Regions from separate parts of the Paenibacillus sp. FSL R10-2748 genome, predicted to be linked through region 4. Evidence: riboswitches for the same ligand, from Rfam matches in the RefSeq annotation. Region 4 holds a riboswitch; each other region holds the start of a gene.
What was found. Region 4 has a riboswitch for cyclic di-AMP ahead of NSS66_RS25400 (3D domain-containing protein). Riboswitches for the same ligand answer to the same signal wherever they lie in the genome.
Positions count from the first base shown of each region.

Region 1: it holds a riboswitch for cyclic di-AMP, as region 4 does, so the genes downstream of both, NSS66_RS19310 (TrkH family potassium uptake protein) here and NSS66_RS25400 (3D domain-containing protein) in region 4, are expected to answer to the same signal.
Region 2: it holds a riboswitch for cyclic di-AMP, as region 4 does, so the genes downstream of both, NSS66_RS06815 (3D domain-containing protein) here and NSS66_RS25400 (3D domain-containing protein) in region 4, are expected to answer to the same signal.
Region 3: it holds a riboswitch for cyclic di-AMP, as region 4 does, so the genes downstream of both, NSS66_RS26050 (C40 family peptidase) here and NSS66_RS25400 (3D domain-containing protein) in region 4, are expected to answer to the same signal.

Region 1 is NZ_JBBOTK010000006.1:248,164-252,954, forward strand. Features, by position in the region: gene NSS66_RS19305 (potassium channel family protein) at 1-197, opposite strand, end outside; gene NSS66_RS19310 (TrkH family potassium uptake protein) at 401-1,741, opposite strand; cyclic di-AMP (ydaO/yuaA leader) riboswitch at 2,151-2,303, opposite strand; gene NSS66_RS19315 (CPBP family intramembrane glutamic endopeptidase) at 2,565-4,295, shown strand; gene uvrC (excinuclease ABC subunit UvrC) at 4,264-4,791, opposite strand, start outside.
Region 2 is NZ_JBBOTK010000002.1:101,174-105,964, forward strand. Features, by position in the region: gene NSS66_RS06805 (NADH:flavin oxidoreductase/NADH oxidase) at 1-579, opposite strand, end outside; gene NSS66_RS06810 (polysaccharide deacetylase family protein) at 885-1,691, shown strand; gene NSS66_RS06815 (3D domain-containing protein) at 1,890-2,558, opposite strand; cyclic di-AMP (ydaO/yuaA leader) riboswitch at 2,565-2,733, opposite strand; gene NSS66_RS06820 (amino acid ABC transporter ATP-binding protein) at 2,968-3,690, opposite strand; gene NSS66_RS06825 (ABC transporter substrate-binding protein/permease) at 3,677-4,791, opposite strand, start outside.
Region 3 is NZ_JBBOTK010000015.1:43,425-48,215, reverse strand. Features, by position in the region: gene NSS66_RS26060 (4a-hydroxytetrahydrobiopterin dehydratase) at 46-345, shown strand; gene NSS66_RS26055 (GNAT family N-acetyltransferase) at 424-930, opposite strand; gene NSS66_RS26050 (C40 family peptidase) at 1,234-1,734, opposite strand; cyclic di-AMP (ydaO/yuaA leader) riboswitch at 1,740-1,877, opposite strand; gene NSS66_RS26045 (hypothetical protein) at 2,154-2,981, opposite strand; gene NSS66_RS26040 (M1 family metallopeptidase) at 2,993-4,791, opposite strand, start outside.
Region 4 is NZ_JBBOTK010000013.1:80,663-85,453, forward strand. Features, by position in the region: gene rsmA (16S rRNA (adenine(1518)-N(6)/adenine(1519)-N(6))-dimethyltransferase RsmA) at 1-220, opposite strand, end outside; gene rnmV (ribonuclease M5) at 228-773, opposite strand; gene NSS66_RS25400 (3D domain-containing protein) at 920-2,068, opposite strand; cyclic di-AMP (ydaO/yuaA leader) riboswitch at 2,340-2,623, opposite strand; gene NSS66_RS25405 (TatD family hydrolase) at 2,825-3,595, opposite strand; gene NSS66_RS25410 (HD domain-containing protein) at 3,638-4,791, opposite strand, start outside.

The DNA.
Region 1 (4,791 bases), on a different contig from region 4:
CGGATGCCCAGTGATCGCAATGAGTCTTCATCGGTAGCGTCCGCCACGACAGTATGTGTCAACATCTCACTCATACTGTCCACCACATCCTCATTCCGGTCAATGCCTAGCACCTCGCACCCCATATCCACCAATTGCAAAGCCAGGCTTGAGCCAAACCGTCCCAAGCCAATAACTACAAACTGCTGCGTTTTCATATCTACTCGAAAACTCCCTTATCTGAATCAATTTCATAAATGAGGATTTTGCAAAAATCCCATAAGCGACTTCCAATGAAGAAGATATAGATCGAAATGGTTTAGTTCGTCTATATCTTGACTTCGGAGCGACTGGTATCGAATTTTGCAAAATCCTGAAATGATTAAACCCACGAAATGTATACTACATATCATGAAATGATTCATCCTATAATCATTTTGCCTTCCGGATGACGATATAATTCTTTACCCTTTTTCGGCCCCAGTGCATAAGCTAGCGTGAGTGGCCCCAGTCTACCTGCAAACATCGTCAGGGTAATCACCAGCTTACCTATGACTGTCAAATCAGGTGTAAGCCCCATCGACAGCCCCACCGTACCATACGCAGACACCGTCTCAAACAAGATCATCAGAAAATGATGATCTTCGGTTGCCGACAAAATCATGGTCACCCCGATCACGAACAGCAACCCCAGCAGTGTAATGGTCAAAGCCTTGTAAATTCGTCCCTGCGCAAGTCGGTACTTGAACAGTACAATATCTTCACGCCCCCGTAGCATCGAAATCACGGCTCCAATGAGCAGCGCGAATGTTGTGGTCTTAATCCCGCCTCCAGTAGAGCCAGGAGAAGCCCCGATAAACATGAGTATGATGATAAAAAACTGCGTAGCCTGCCGCAAGCCTGCAATGTCCAGTGTATTGGCACCTGCGGTACGAGGGGTTACGGACTGGAATAAAGATCCCAGCAGTTTCCCCCCCCAATCAAGCGAGCCAAGAGTCTTTGGATTCGTAAACTCAAATACAAAAATCACGAGCGTGCCGACTACAATCATAGCGCCCGTCATGCTGAGTACCACCTTAGTATGCAAGGAAAGTCTCTTGCGCTTGCGATATTCTGCCAGGTCCGACATCACTACAAAACCAATTCCGCCTGAAATAATCAGGAACATAGCTGTAAAATTAACAATCGGATCATATACATAATCTGTCAGGCTGCGAAAGTGCCCGAATAAGTCAAAACCAGCATTGTTAAACATGGAGATGGCATGCCAAATCCCAAAATAAATCGCCCTGCCTACAGGCATATCAAACGACCAGCGAATCGCAAATATTGCAGCACATACGCCCTCAATGACCAGCGAGTACAGCAGCACCTTACGAATCAATCCGACAATTCCTTCGACAGAGGTCTGATTCATCGCTTCCTGTAAAATGAGGCGCTCCCGTAAGGAAATCCGACGTTTGAACACCAGCGCGATCAAGGTAGCCATAGTCATAAAGCCCAGGCCGCCGATCTGAATGAGCGCAGCGATAACAACTTGACCAAAGGTTGTAAAAAAGGTCCCCGTATCCTTTACGACAAGCCCTGTAACACAGGTCGCGGAAGCGGCAGTAAACAAAGCGTCTATAAACGCAAGTGGCTTTCCTGTTGTATTGGAGATCGGCAGCATTAACAATAAACTACCTATTAGAATGATAATGGCAAAGCCCGCAACGAATATCTGCGGTGGAGAAAGCCGGAGCCAGCTTGCATTGGGATTCATCTATTCATCACTTCTCTCCTAATCCTTAAAACTATAAAAACAGTGATTTAATACGGTGTAAGCCCGCTACGCGTTCCATTTGATCTTCCGATCGTCGTTGCCCCTAATTTTTTTGATTTTTCCAAACCTTTAGTAACTATAATTAGCATTCCCTGAATACAGGAAGAATGCATGTCAAGCACTACTCTGCCCCCTGTGCTATTGGCGGGCAGCAGCGAAGGGAGCAGAATTGTTCTGAAGAAGCGAAGCGTTTGCCTTTATCTCCGGATTTTAACCATTAAAGGGGTTATACAATCAAAAAATCCGGGGATAACAGCAATCGGAAGAATAATCTGCACCCGCAGCGGTCTAACCAATCCAAACACTTTTATACACACAAAAAAAGACACCGGAAAACCGAGTGCCTGACTTGGTTCCTGCTCACAGCCTACGAGGTTAGCTGACGGATTCGGGCAGCACAGTATGCCCTATTTACACATCCAATCCAGCAGGATCAGCTGTAAAATTCACCCCAGTAACATGGTTCCCCCGTTTTCTCATAGAAATTCGGCTCAACTGTATATCATTACCTATGTATTTTATAGGCATTGCCTCAAGATTATAATCCTTCTATATCCAGATCACAAAACCGATTTCGCCGAAAAAACGTGAAATTGGCTTTATTTTGCGAATGGGCATCGTTTAATCGCAGCTTATCTTATTTTATTGGAACTTTAAAGTGCTTTCACTCTATTTTCATGAATATCGCTGGTCTGTTGGCGGGAACCTGTGCAGTATGATATCTTTAATGGATGTTCTTATTTACAGATTAAGGAGGAAACTCATGAATCCTATCGGGAAACCGGTCGTGCTCACGGCCAACTTCAAAAAATTAGGCTTGCTGGGCGGGATTGGCCTGATTTGCTTTTTTATCTTTCAATTGCTTATTCCCTCGCTTAGCAATCCGAGTCCAGAATCAGTAATGAACGCAAAGGTCATCAGCAAACAAGAAGCGGTCATACACGCATTGGACTTTGCCCGCTCCGAGTTGGGCTATACTGAATCACAGCCAGAGGAGCCTGTCGTGACCTATCAGGCCGAAACAGATTTGTACGGTTATTTATCTAGAGAAAAACTGCTTCAACAGTACGACCGTACATGGAAGAAAAATTACCCTTACGAAACCTTTCGGGTTGATCTGCCTGAATCCTCAGCGAAAAGCAAACTGCAAATTCATGTGGATTTATCCACTGGGAAGGTCGTTAGCTTTAAACGGATCACCTCCAGTACCAATTACACACAGGCTGATATTTCTACGGATGAAGAAGCACGTAACAGGCTTATACGTGTAGCTGAGGACGGCATGACGCTTGAAGCCAAGGAGCAGGCGGCCGCAGTATGGGTTAAGCGCTTTGGTTTTAAGCCGTCGGACTTGAAGCTCGCCACCACTGAAAAAGAAGGTGGATTAAAGTATACCGTAGACGATAAAAAAATCGGCGCCTCGGTACTTACATTGGCTTTTACTTTCGAAGACGGTGATGTTCGCTCCTTCTCTCAAAGCTTTTCGGCCCCGTCGTCCTATACCGATTATATCGAAAAGCAAACATTTTGGGCGAATTGGATGACCTATGCGGGTTATGCCCTATTTAGCTTTGTGCTGGGTGTTCTTGCCATTGTGTATGCGTCACTCACCCGACGACATACTTCATTTGTACGCGGCATTGTTCTGTCCGTTATATACTTTATTGCAAGTATAGCTGGGACAATGAACATGCTGCCTTTATTGCAAGCAGAAGCAGGCGGTAAGGGCATGCTTATATTTCTTATGGTGTTCCAGATTGGTGTTACCTTCTTCATGGCAGTAGCGCTCTACTTCTCCTTGGTCGGCGGTGACGGACTTATGCGTCAGGTTGGACTGAATGCATGGCCGCGTGCGAAAGAGCCGGGCTACGGGCTGTATGTGCTTCGCAGTATGTATGTTGGCTACTTGTGGGCCTTTATTTTACTCGGGGTACAATCCATCTTATTCTTTATACTGGAGCGCACATTTAATACATTCTCCACAACAGATGCCACGCAATCCCCTTACAATATGGCTTATCCATGGTTACTGCCGATTATGGCCTGGATGGCAGGTATTGGAGAAGAGACTGTCTACCGTCTGTTTGGTATTCCGATGGTCAAAAAAATAGTGAAAAACACTTTTGTTGCTTGTCTGATCACCACGCTGATTTGGGCACTGGGACATACACTTTATCCGATCTATCCGGTGATTTCCAGACCTATTGAGCTGACTTTTCTTGGCTTGCTGTTCAGTTTTGTGTTCCTGCGTTACGGTTTTATTGCCGCCATGTTCAGCCACGTTATTTTTGACAGCATTCTAATGGGGCTTAGTGTAATGAGTCTGGGAGACACTGTGAATGTGAGCGCTGGTCTATTCTGGATCTTACTTCCAGCCATTGTGGGTTACATCATTTATTGGTTTAGTCCTAAAAAGCCAAATCGAATTATGTTTGAACCTATTAAAAAAGAGGAGCCGTATTCTACGACTCCTCCTCCCGAAGGGCAGCTATAATCTGACGCGCAAGCTTATCCCCAATAGAGAGAGGCCGGAATTCTTCAACGCTGGCCTCTCTTATTTTTTTGAGTGATCCAAAATGCTTGAGCAGTAACTTACGCCGTTTCTCGCCGATGCCTGGAATAGAGTCCAGCCGGGAAGTTACCATAGATTTGCCGCGTTGCTCGCGGTGGAACGTGATGGCAAAACGGTGAACCTCGTCCTGAATCCGTTGCAGCAGATAAAATTCTTCGCTATTGCGTGCAAGTGTCACGGCCTCAGAGGACTCTCCCACTAATAGTTGGGAAGTTCTATGTTTGGCATCCTTCACCAGACCACACACAGGAATGAACAAACCCAGCTCATTTTGCAGTACATCGGTCGCCGCCTTAATTTGTCCACGTCCACCATCCACAACGATCAAGTCGGGACGTTCCAGATTTTCCTTAAGCACACGTTCATATCTACGCCGAATAACCTCACGCATCGTTTCATAATCATCGGGTCCCTGCAC
Region 2 (4,791 bases), on a different contig from region 4:
ACCGAACAGTGACAAATCCTGCCCATATTCATCTTCTCTGGCATTTGTTAAAGGCGAATGAAATTGATGGATCAGATAGCCGTGAGCGCCATGTATCTCGACCGTGTCAAAACCTGCTTCCACCGCGCGGCGCGCGCCTTCTTTGTATGCCTGAACCAGTTCCCTGACTTCAGCTGTCTTTAAGGCGTGCGGCTCTTTAAAGCGTTCGCTAAAAGGAATCGAGGAAGGACCCACAGGTTGCTCAGCATCTTCAGCCTTGCGTCCAGCGTGGCCTAGTTGAATGCCAATTTTGGCACCATACTTGTGAACTTCCTCTACAATCTTACGATATGCAGGAATATGTTCGTCACTCCAAATACCCAAATCACGATCTGTAATACGTCCATCTGGATGGACCGCTGTCATTTCCACAATAATAAGTCCAGTGCCTCCTACTGCCCGGCTCACATAATGGACATGATGCCAATCCGTTGGATTTCCGTCCTTGGCCTCCACGCTGTATTGGCACATCGGGGGCATGACAATCCGATTTTTTAAAGAAAGCCCCTTTAATTGATAAGGAGTAAACAAGTCGGTCACTTTTATCCATCCTTCCTTCAATTCCATGTCTGTATAATTATGAATTGCATCCCCATTATACACCAGCTGTCACGGTATACCGAATTCGTTGTAAGGCTAAAACTTGCGAAAATGCTCCTGTTTTCGGTCATGTTTAAGAGAATATGTACGTTTAGCTCCATCATCTTCATTGATAATCGTTTCATCGTGGACTTCTTTCCAGTCGTTTATGAGCCGAACTTGGTAACCAGCATATTTTTAATAGGACAGGTACATAATAGTCGAGAGCACCACTAGGTATCACTGCACGGAAAGGGGGGATACATATGCCGTACAGGGGAGTGTTGCCAGGCTTGGCACTGTTACTAGCATTTTCAAGTTTACCCGTTCACGCGGATGCGCCTCCCAACATCGGAACGCCCCATCCCAAGGAAGCAACTGTTGCTTCTTCTGTACAACAGAGCATAGATCGAGCAACTCCTACATTAGCAATGCTGCGAAAAAAACATGCGGACATTTTTAAAATGTGCGGCCCACACACCCGCCAAATTGCCCTAACCTTTGATGATGTGCCCGATTCTAGGTATACGCCGCAGGTTTTGGACGTATTACACGCCAATGGCATCAAAGCTACATTTTTCATCGTCGGTCACCGTGCGGAAAAGCATCCGGGGATCATACGCCGTATTATCCGTGAAGGCCATGCTATAGGAAACCATTCCTATACTCATCCGGATTTTAGGAAGGCCACACCAGAACGCTTTCGCAACCAGATTACAAAAACAGAACGTATTTTACAAGCCAGCGCAGGTTTTCGCCCCAAGTTGATTCGTCCACCCTACGGTGAAATCACGGAGCCTCAAATCCAGTGGGCACGTCGTCATGGCTACATGATTGTCAATTGGAATGTAGACTCTCTCGACTGGAAGGGACTAAGTAAAACACAAATTCAGCGCAATGTGATCCCAGCTACTGGGCCTGGCTCTATTATTTTAATGCACGCAGGTGGAGGTCAAAGTTCCAACTTGCAAGGCACTGTCCAAGCTCTGCCGGGTCTAATTCACTCTCTAAAAGCTAAGGGCTACAAATTTGTGACAGTCCCCCGGCTACTCCACACATCGGAACAGAAATAACCATATGTTTAGGATTGAGCTACAAGCTAAAGCAACGTAAAAAGGCTGTCTTACCAGCAGAAGTTTTCTGCTCGTCAAGACAGCCTTTTTTATGGATAGGACCTGATAAGAGTCTGACCTAGTTATATGCGGTAGGATACAGGCATTAAGTTTACATAATATATATTATGTTTAATTAAACCGTATATACGTATAATGCTATTTATCAATAACGTACAGCTTCACATTTTGAAATCCAAAGTCGTTCACAAATGATTTGTTGCCAGGAATAAAGATATCAATCCGTTTTCCTGTAATAGCGCTGCCCTGATCGCGAGCGACAGCTACAAAAGAATGATCCGGCAAACCTGGGTGGGAATAGCCTGTAACCAGCACTTTCGTGCCCATCGGAATGACGTTCGGGTCTACCGCAATTGTACCTAGTTTAAGTGGATTGCCGTAGTAGTCCACTGCTCCCCATTTACCATTCTCATCGGCTGCGGCAGAATACGCAGTAGCCTTAACGTCAACTATTTTGCTATAGTTAAATGTTTTGCCCCACGCTTCAATCGTTGGCCCCTCATTCGCTGGTGCTTTCTCCGTAAGAAGCTGAGGCTTCGAATCCGAAGCTGCATTCACACTTTTTTCACCAGGTACCTTAATTTGCAGACCTGCATATATATTGTTAGAGGCAATGTTTGGGTTCGCCTTCGTCAGCTCGTCCACTGATACTCCATAACGTTGAGCAAGCAAAAAGAAGGTATCGCCATCTTTGGCAGTATGAAGCGAAGCAGCATCCGCTACTCCAGCTGTCTGTGCCAGCCCTGCAATGGCTGCGGCAAGCACCGCAAATTTCATGGTTTTTCCAATATGTTTTAGATGTTTCAAAGATATGTACCTCCTCTGTTATGCCTGCGAAGTTAGCTGTCGGATTCGGACTCAGGAGAAGCCCTATGCTTGTGCAATTCACCCCTAGGCATATTCCATATCGTCTTATGACGTTTCGGAAAGACTGCCGTTGTTACGTCCCCCGCACTTCCCATAGTTTGGGCCCAGCATTCAGCGTTTGTCATAACCGCATGCTGTCCCGGTAAGTTTTGGCTTACTGCATAATATCACAATTTTGTAACCTTATCCGCATGAAAATGTTGGGAACCTTGAACATCATACTATACTCGTTACAATTTTGTCACCAAGAAATCGATATTTGTTACGAAAATATGGTGAAATGGTGACAAAAAAAGAAAAAGCCCTCCGTCAAACGGAGGGCTTTTTTATAGCTCATATCAGCACTTTCTTACAATACTTTGGCAAGAAAATCACGGGTGCGATCATGGCTTGGAGTACCAAATACCTGCTCTGGTGTACCTTGTTCCACAATTTGACCGTTATCCATAAAGATGATTCGATCGCCTACCTCGCGGGCAAAGCCCATTTCATGCGTCACGATTACCATGGTCATGCCGCCTTCGGCGAGCTTCTTCATTACATCCAGAACCTCTCCAACCATTTCAGGGTCCAATGCAGAAGTCGGCTCATCGAACAGCATTACGTGCGGCTGCATGGCCAAAGCACGCGCAATCGCAATACGTTGCTTCTGACCACCGGATAGCTGGTTCGGATAGGTATTCTTCTTATCCTCAAGCCCTACGGTACGCAGGAGTTCTAGCGCAATTTTTTCCGCTTCCTTCCCTGACTGTCTTCTAACCTGCGTTGGTGCTAGCGTCAGGTTCTGCAACACTGTTTTATGCGGGAACAGATTAAAATGCTGGAACACCATCCCCATCTTCTCCCGGGTTACATTAATATTATGACCACGAGCTGTAATCGGCTCGCCCTCAAACAAAATCTCCCCGTCCGTAGGCTGTTCTAGCAGATTCATGCAACGTAAAAACGTACTCTTCCCCGAACCGCTGGGACCGATGATGACGACGACTTCACCTTTGGCGATATCTATATCAATGCCTTTTAAAATCTCATTCTTGCCGAACGATTTACGCAGTTGTTTAACGGTGATCACTGGCTCTCAACTTCCTTTCCCATAAACCCAGCAGCTTAGACAAGCTGAATGTCATTACAAAATAAATAGCGGCTGCGATTACGAACGGACTTAATCCTTCGTAGGTAATGTTCTTAATGACTTGGGCCTGATACATAATATCCACCATCCCAATGGTCGAAATAATGGATGATTCTTTAATGATCGTAATAAACTCATTACCGATAGCAGGCAAAATAGATTTAAACGCTTGCGGTAAAATGACATGACGCATAGCTTTGCCTCGTCCCATACCCAATGAACGGGCAGCCTCCATCTGTCCACGGTCTACTGCCTGGATACCTGCACGGAAAATTTCAGCCAGATATGCCGAGCTATTCAGAGATAATGTGATTATACCAGACTGGAGTGGAGTAAAATTGACACCCAGCGTCAAAGCAACCCCGTAGTGAATAATCATGAGTTGCACCAGCATAGGTGTGCCACGCAGTATCTCTACATAAGTGGTACCTAACCACTCAATGATGCGTACTCCACTCATACGTAGCAAGGATATGATCAGACCAATGATGAATCCGAACAGTACTCCGAGCGCAGACAGCAACAAGGTGTAGCCGATACCCGTAGCGTATAAACTGCGGTATTTCCAAAAAATATCTACAATGTTATTAGAAGAAACCTGACGATCCGCAGAAAGTGCACTCGCTTCCGTGGAAAACTTCTCAATCGACCCGTCTGCTTTCAGGCGGGCCAACGTTTTATTTACAGAAGCAAGCAATTCTGCATTCCCTTTACGGATACCTACAGCTGTTTCTGCTCCCGCATCCTCAGGCACAGCCTTGGCAAGGGTTACGGTACCGTCTAACGTGTATCCTTTAGCAACCGTATCTTCGATCACGACAGCGTTCACACGCTGGGTCCGCAGCTGGAGTACCAGGTCAGATATTTTATCCAGTGAAGTTACAGAGGCATTGGGCACTTTTTGAGCAATCTCTTCCTGAATACTTCCCTTTTGTGCTCCGATCTTCTCGCCTTTCAAAGCATCCATCGTCGGATATTTGTCTTTATCCTCTGGGCGTACCATGATGACTTGCTTGGAGCGATAGTATACATCCGAAAAAT
Region 3 (4,791 bases), on a different contig from region 4:
TAAGCGGTCGAAAGGCTTCCGTATAAACGGGGAGGAGTTCGTAACATGCCTTTTACACAAGAAGAGATTGAAGCACATCTGGAGAAACTGGAGGGCTGGGAACTGGAGGAAGGACGTTGGATCGTTCGGAAATATAATTTTTCCAGTTTTATGAAAGGGATTGCATTCGTGGATGAAGTTGCCGCTATATCTGAAGCATTCAATCATCATCCATTTATTACGATTGATTACAAGACCGTGACTCTGCGTTTGACCTCTTGGGACGACGGCGGTATTATGGCCGTGGATATTAAGGAAGCCCAACAATATAATGAAGCTTTTGAAAAAATGCGCAGCAGTCATTGAGCTTGTAATGATCTGTCGTATGATGATAAAAGCGCCTTCGCTATACAACATCGCGGTTGTATGCCGAAGGCGCTTTTATCATAGAACCTGGGTTTGGTGCTCGGGACGATATACCATACAAAAAAACGGTTTTTTGCCATCGGGAGTCTGGCGTTCATAGGTATCTGTAAGCTCAAATCCAGCCGCCTTGTAAGCCCGGATAGCGCGCCGATTCCAAGTGAGTACCTCTAGATCAATTTCATTCTTCGGGTTGCGTCGTTGGGCTTCCTCTGCAATGGCACGGACAAAATCAGCGCCTTTGCCATGTCCGCATCTTTCGGGATGCATTCCAAGACCTAGCCGGGTCACACCGATCATAGGAAAATATTGAGCAAATCCCGTCAGCTTATTCTCTTCATCCAGTACGGCAACATATTGCTCTTGGCGAAGCGTGGGACTTCCAAATTCGACTTCAAGCGCCTTCATTTGTTCCCAGGGGAGCCAACCGTATATATTATAAGGTGGATCATAGCGCCACTCACAGATTGCAGCCGCTTGATGCTCGTCCATCGGTACGATCCGATAGTTGGATATTGAGGCCGGCATGTGTTCCATCCTCCTTTTACAGGTACTTCAATCATTAACAACAGATTGTAGACAAGTTGCAGGGGAATGGCAAGCGTGTTTATTTCATACTCAAGTCGGGTATACATTCAATAAGAAGGAATTACTGCTCATATGCTCCCCCAGCGCTGACGGTAAAACCGACGATGTTCGCTAAAATTGAAACCTTTTGAGGCTTCAGTTCGTCAGTAATGATAATAATTGCTGATGTTGTGGACATAAAAAACCGCAATTCGATTCCGGCCAGAATCAAATTGCGGCTAGGGTTAGCTTGCTGTGCGTTAGTTATTCTACGTTGTCGTCATCAGGAATTTCTGAAGCTACAGAATGGTAAGCGTCTGTGCTCATAATTCTTTTTGCACCGACATAGCGGTTAGCGTAATAATTTTCGTTCAGTGAGCTAACTACTACACCACGTGAAGTCGAGGAGTGGGCAAATTTCCCTTCACCTACGAAGATACCTACATGGGAAATGCCTCTTCCTGTGGTGTTGAAGAACACCAGGTCTCCAGGTCTCATTTCATCGCGGGATACAGAAGATCCCATTTTGAATTGTGATCCGGATTGATGCGGAAGTTTAATTCCCAGTTTGTTGAATACATACATTGTGAAGCCGGAGCAATCGAATCCCTCGAGTGTAGTGCCTCCGCTTCTGTAGCTCGTTCCTTTGGCATCTTGAATGACCTGGTCCATCTTAGAGTCTGCATATGCACTGCCGCCACCGAATGTAAAAGATGTAAAGGCAATGGCAAGACCCATAGCTGCGATCGTTAGCTTCTTCTTCAAAAAAAATATACCCCTTCCAATGCCTGCGAGGTTAGCTTAAGGATTCGGTAGAAGGTTCCCCTATGACCACTCTGTTGCGAGATCAATTCACCCAAACTGGTTCCCCCGCTTCCTAGGTGCCAGGAATTAGGCTTAACTTAAGATGTGCACCTTGGAGAGCAGTATTCACAATAACGTTATTTTTGAGATAAAGGTTACAATAAAGATTACAAAGTTGTTACTATCAGTTCACTGCGATTATTGTAACAAAGACGGCTGGCTTTGGCAAATGTTTCATTGCAAAAAGTTACAAAAAAAATCTGCTCCTAATGTCCAAGGAACAGATGTTGTTAACAGTATTCAGTTATGTGTCGTTTGCGCGGATATGAATCAAGATTTTTCGACAGACGGAAATGAAGTAAAAAACATAAAGGCAGGGCTTAACTTCTACTGGAGATATCGGTATGCCATAGTCTGTACTGCGAACTGATATGCCACAGCCTGACCAGACTAGTAACAAAATGATACGATTGCTGGAGAATGAGCGCCAGCATGCCAGTCCAAATCATCGCCACGGTGCCAAATAGACCGAAGACCAGCAGCACACAAGCACCAAGCAAAAGAGATATACCGACAGCTGGAAGGAGCTGGCGAAAGAAGGCGAGCAGGGACGATAGTATGGCGTGACCACCGACAGTCCCCAGTTGCATATACAGGATGCACTGCCGAATGAACCATCCGTATGCCATCCATCCCATGACATAGGGCAACAAATGCAGCAGATAAGAGGAAGATTGAAGTGCTCCTGCTACAATAGGGTAGAGTCTCGGTACTACCCAAATGGCGGGAAGCAGCAGCAGTCCCAACTCGATGATGTAATACAACAGCGACGACATGCCATGGCGTTTCATACCCTTGAAAAAGGACAGGCTTTGCGGTTCAGTCGCATCGGTATGCAGGCTTTGATATATTCCGGCTCTAATGAAGGGAGTGATCAGTATGCGTAGTACAGTCGCCCCTAGTAGTATCCACAAATACACATGTACTTCCCGGCTGTCCATCAGAGCAATCTGGCTCTCCATCCAAAACAAGGTCTGTCCCAGCTCGTTTTGACCCTGATCAGGATAACGGAGCAGTAGCGGGATAACGGCAGACTGCACCAGCCGATAGAGAAACACCCCCCACAGTAGTCGATACAGAAATAAAATGATAACGATATAGAATCGTATGCGCACCAGCGCCCAGCCCTCTTTTATAACAGTCCGCATCTATAGACACCTCACCATGACAGACTTCCAAGCAGTGTTTCTAACAGCTTGGTTACACTTACATTCCAACGGGTTTGTTGCTTTTCGTCCAATTCGGCTTTTAGGCTATTGTTAATGTGCTTGTTCTCCAGTGCAATGGTATATAGAGGATCAAGGGTTACATAGGAAACGGGAGAAGTACTTTTGATCCGAAAAGTTGTGCTTTTGCCCGCGCCGTCCCAAGCCTTGAATATCGTGGTACCATCCTTGAAGGTAAATTGGACAGGGATCTTGGGATAATCCGCCCCTTTTTTGCTGACCGTCACGACTGCTTCATATCCATTCTCCAGCTTTTGGTTCGTGATATGATCCACCGAAAAGTCCGCCATCTGGCCGTCATATACATACTGTTCAAAATAGTGGCTCCATGAGCGTCCGGTGGCTCTCTCCACGATACGTTGAAAATCCTGGGAGGATGGATGCTTGAATCGGTACGTCTGGACGTAGGTCCGCATAATCCGATCCATTTTTTTCATACCCACCTGACGTTCAATGCCCCGTAGTACCAGCTTGCCTCGAGAGTAGGCGTTTTGCGCGTACTCAGCAGCCGAGCCGTACTTCCATGACTCGCGGTTTAGCGGCTGTGGGGAGGCTATCTGTCCCGATTGTAATGGCAAGTTGGGGGTAAGCCCATATTCTTGCTCCATAAGCCGCTCCTCTGCATAGGAGGTGAAGCCTTCATCCAGCCACGGCTCCTCAAATTCGTTATTGGCTACCATTCCGTAGAAATATTGATGTCCAATCTCATGAACTAATGTTCGTTCCAGACTATAGCCAGGATTTAGATTACCCGCAGCAGCGGCTGTGATGAGTGTCGGATACTCCATACCGCCGGCTCCATTGCCTGATTTGGGTGGAACCACGATGGATAGGGTGGAATATGGATAAGGCCCGTACCATTTGCTGTAGTACGAAAGAGCGGCCTTCGCTGCGCTCATATAGCGCCCTTTGAGCTCCTTGTGCGACGGGTCAAGGTAGAGCTTGATTTTGACACCAGGGACTTCAGCAGAAGAAAAGGGTTCTTCTACGGTTACAAAGTTGGGTGAAGCGGACCAGGCAAAATCGTGTACATCATCGGCATAAAATTGATATATTTTTTGGCCGTTCTGTCGGACGGCACCACGGGTGGGAAATCCGGTCGCTGCTACGATATGAGTTTCAGGCACCCGAATCCGTACGCTGTAAATTCCAAAATCGGCATAAAACTCGGAGTTACCATGATACTGGTGGAGGTTCCAGCCCTCCTCGGCGCGTCCACGTTGTCCTGCAGTCTCGTAGACGCTGAGCTTCGGGAACCACTGTCCTGCCATTACAAAATCATCTGTCGCACCCATACGAGCGAAGATGGCGGGCAGTTTTACCTCAAACTTCATATATAATGTGATTTCTTCGCCACCTCGTACCGGCTTGGGTAGACGCACCTTCATGAGCGAACGGTCGCCTGCGTTACCGTCATCTGGCTGCACATATTGGATGCGGTGCATGAGAGATAAACCGTCTTCTGTTTTTAGTTCAGTCAGCGTCATGGAGCCAAAGCCGTCTTTGGGCATGGTGTCTCCGCGCAGCTTTCCACCGGATTCCTTCATAAAGGTGGTTTCCATGGAAGAGAAGGCATTCGGGTATAGATGAAGATACAGATCATTCACGGTTTTCTTGCCCGGATGCCTCCAGGTCAGTGTCTCAGTGCCTCGCAAAACCTGTCCTTTTTCCAGAGACACATCAATGTGGTACTCTACCACCCGTTTGCTGAGGATTTCTGTAGCGGGCTGTG
Region 4 (4,791 bases):
CCTTGGCCGATTGGGCTAGCTTCTCGGTCAAAGCACCAATCCCAGGACCGATCTCAAGTGCGCCCTTCGTCTCATCCAATCCGGCAGCATTTACAATCTTATTGAGAATATTCTGATCAATCAGGAAATTTTGTCCCAAACTCTTTTTGAACGAAAAACCGTGCCGTTGAATAATGTCCTTCGTACGCCGCGGTGTTGCTATATCTTGAATCCCTGTCATACGGATATCACAATCCTTCACTTTCAATTTGTGCCAGCGCCCCGGCAAATTCCTCGCGGCTGATCTGAAATACAGAGAGCCGTTTATGTAGCTGCTTTCCGTTACAATAACCAATACCCAGCACATTCCCTAAGGCCATACGGCGTGCAGCAGCATTGGGATGGGTGATGAGTCCAGCATCAATCAGGTCCGCCCACTCAATCAGCGGGTCGGCGCCTTCCACTGTCGTATGGACCCGTGCAAGAGCGTGTCTGATCGCTTCCGGTGAGGCATTCTCCACGCCAATATCTCCTTTACGCGTCGCTTCTGCCTCGGGTATAAAGGCCTGCTTGCAGCCGGGTACCTTGGAAGCGATAATCTTACGGATGCGCTCCCCTGCATGATCGGGATCGGTTAAAATGATGACCCCCCGCCGCTCCTGCGCCAATGCAATTTTACGCAGCGTCATTTTATTAATGGCGGAGCCGCCAGTTTCTATCGTATCCGCTTCAACAGCGCGGCGAATGGCCACCGTATCATCCCGGCCCTCTACCACGATCACTTCCTTGATCATTTGCGTTTCCCTCCACTGCTACACAGCAAGCTATATTTATCTTTCCCTGCTTTTGAAAACAAAATAAGAAGAGGATATCCTCTTCTTAGCATGGCATAACTATGTTGTTAATACTATCGCATTGCCCTCAACATACACAACCTGTTTTAGTTGATTTCAGGCTTTACCGGTCCGATAACATAAACGGTTTTACCGTGCTTACGACCAAATTGGTTGGCTCGGCTCAAACTCTCATAATACACATCGATTTTGTGGCCTTTAATCGCGCCACCGGTATCCTCCGCACGGCGGAAGCCCACCCCTTCGATATACACCCACCAGCCGATTGGAATTACACTCGGATCGACCGCGATGGTGCGTCCTTCCGTGACACGTGCGCCGGATGCAGTACGTGTACCGATACCTGGCTCCTGTGAGGAATACGCCGTCATGGAGACATTTTGTAAAACTTTGCTATATTTAAAATTGACGCCTGCTTTACGGACAGCACTGCCCGAACTAACCGTTGTTGCCTTAACCGCATCATTGGGACCGACGGAAGCAGCCAGAACGACCGGTTTTTTCTTCGTTCCTACTGCAATGACTTTATCCACACGGTTCTGTGCAACCTCCTTGTTAACCAGCTGTTTGGATACCAACTTTCCATCATGATATACCTTTTGAACGTGCTGGACGACCACACCCGATTTGCCGCTTTGAATGACCCGATTATCGCCTTTATAAAGACTCGGATCGGCCGTTTTGATGACCTGATAAGGCACCTGTTTTTTCTGTTCGACCTGCTGTTTCTTCACACGGACGATTTTTATGTCCATGTTAGACGAAACAGAGGCATCCAACGCAGGATAAACTTTATCCGTTGATGATAATTTATAGCCCGAGGTACGAATGGCACCTTCTACTGTATTTTCTGTTGTGTACAGCTTTTTCGTCTCATTGCCTGAAGATACTTTGACTTGATTGGCACGTTTAATGACTACGCGATCGCCATCCTGTATTGCTCCATTTAGCGGCATGGAAACTGTATCATGCGGCTGAAGTGAAATGGAATGCTCGCTCAGCAAATCTTGAAGCTTGGATTCCCGGGTTTCTACCGCAGACGCCTTGCCATCGATGACAAAAAAGACTTGTTTTTTAGATTGCGTGTACATCAGAATTGAAATCATAATCGTTAGCGCGATTAGAAATATAGCAACCAAAGCAGCCTGGCGCACATTCTCTTGCTTCCAACGCAATACGTAAGACATGCTGGATGAGCGTGACTCATGGGTATCCTTTTTTTGGAAAATGCCCATTTCCTCCGTCCTCCTTACATAGCCCGCCGTCTGGAGTAAGACATAGTTGAGATTTGACGTGACTATAACAGATTTTCTACAAGACAAGCCCAAACTGCGACTGTCCTGCACCATGTACCCGTCTTCGCGGCATGCTGTCCTCCCCTGTTTAACCACAGTATGATGACAGATTTTCTTTTATTCACAACAAAAAAAGCCAGAGAAAGAGACTAGAGAGCTCTTTCGTGGCTTCCGGCATGTGTGAATATGCGGGAAAACTCATGCACGAGATGGCTTCTCTCTTGTTACGCTTACGGGGTTAGCTGTCGGGTTCGGACGTAGAGAGTCGCCCTAGCTTGGGTCAACCGCTCATGGCGGTCGCCTTCACATTCACCCCGAAGACCCAGAAAGAAATCGAAATACGGCTCCTCCACCTATTCAATCCCATCCGGGGAAAGAATTTCGGTCGAGCCGGCCTGGCGGAAGAGACGTTCCCTTCTTGCACATATGCCGGACGTACTGTAAGCCATATCGGTTCCCCCGTTCCCTGTAAAAGGGACTCAGCGAGACTGGTTCATGAAATGACTTGTTGATGTTTACATTCAAACAACAATTCACTGAAAAGATGATATCCTGTTTCTATGCATGTTGTAAAGCAGGTTTCAAGTACATTTTTTAAAATATTCGGTTAAAATATTGTAATATTCTCGAGTTTCCTGCAACAAATTCATGATTAGCTTCGTCTATCTCTTTATTTTGATCGATTTCTTCACTTTTTCATTGAATGTCAAATCGTTCCAGGGCATTTTGGGTCGTTATTGACACTAATTCCTCCACTGTAATCCCTTTGATTTGGGCTGCAGCCTCTGCTACCAGTCTCACATGTGCAGACTCATTTCGCTTCCCACGAAACGGATGAGGCGTCAGATAGGGAGCATCAGTTTCAATGAGCAGACGGTCCAGCGGCACCTGTGCGAGCACCTCTTTTGGCTGCTTGGCATTTTTGAACGTTATTGGACCACCAAAGGAAAGGTGAAATCCCATATCCAGCACCATTTTGGCTGTCTCCCAGCTACCCGAAAAGGAGTGCATGACTCCTCCAATCTCACTCGCTTTTTCCTCGCGCAATATCCTAACAATATCTTCATGTGCATCCCGGTTATGAATAACAATGGGCATTTTGAGCTCACGAGCCAGACCAATTTGATTTCGAAACACCCGATGCTGCACATCCTTCGGTGATGTATCCCAATAATAATCCAGACCGATCTCTCCGATGGCTACAACCTTTTTATGACTGCATAACGATGCAATCCATTCTAGATCGCCCTCCTGCATTGTAATAGCATCCTGCGGATGCCATCCAACTGCCGCATAAATAAAATCATACGTCTCGGCCAATTTCATAGTGGATGGAATGGTCTCACGATTAAATCCGATATTGATCATCCGTGTTACTCCTGATTCGACAGCACGTGCTATAACTTCTTCACGATCTTCGTCAAATTGTGGCGCATCCAAGTGAGTATGAGTGTCGAATAAATCCAAGGTTTACATCTCCTTTTTTTACTTACATTTCTATATAGTTGTCTATTCTTTGACAAAATAATTCCTTATTTCGGCAGGAAGCCTGTCTTTTACCGCGTTCAATTTATTCTGGGGAAAATACATATGATATTTTCCTCGGTGAATACCACTTATTGAGCGCACAATTTCCGAAACTTCGGATATTTCACTCACCTCGCCCTGACGTCCAAGCAGTAAAATCTGGTTGTCCGTCGAGCCACCCTGCCGAAACACATCATAAGGAAGATCTGTCGGAAAATCAATTTCAAAATCATATTCAGGGTGCAAACCAGCCTCTTTCAAAGCTTCTCTAATACTGTCAATGGTATCTGTATCCATATTTTCAATCTCTACATATTTATACAATCTACGGTCCATAAAACGGCTGCTCAAATCACTTAAAATCTCGTCCTTTTCTCGTTTCCACTGGCTAAATACGGTCTGGATTAATGACTCGTCGAGCATCAGATATTGCTCTACTGTAAGCTCTCCTTTCAACAGATCCGGCAGCGGGTCCAGCAGAAAACCAAACTCATATCCGTTTTTAAACAATTCCTTTGCTCGCTTGAAAATTTTACGTAAAAGGATTTCCGAGCTGCGTGTTACAGGATGAAAATAAATTTGCCAATACATCTGGTAGCGTGACATTAAATAATCTTCTACTGCATGCATGCCTGATTCCTTCACAACAATTCTCCCATTATGAGGACGTAGCAGTCGTAAAATACGATCCAAATCAATTGTGCCGTAGTTGACACCTGTCGAATGAGCATCCCGCAACAAATAATCCATACGGTCAGCATCTAGCGGACTGGTTACCAAGTTGACAACGATTGGCTTATCATACGTTTTGGCTATAACCGCAGCCACCTTTTGTGGAAGCTTGTCGTCGACTTGCCGTAGCACAGCGTTGATCTTCGTGTCTCCCAGTACAATGCGGCATGTCCAATCCTCATGGTTCATATGAAAGGCTTCCTCAATTGAATGAGAAAATGGGCCATGCCCCACATCATGCAATAGGGCTGCACACAGAGCAACCAGCCTTTCCTCCTTCGGCCAATCTGGGAAATCTCCACGTTCAAATTGAGAAATAATACGTCTCGTAATCTCATATACGCCCAATGAATGTGAAAAACGGCTATGCTCCGCTCCATGAAACGTAAGATACGATGTGCCTA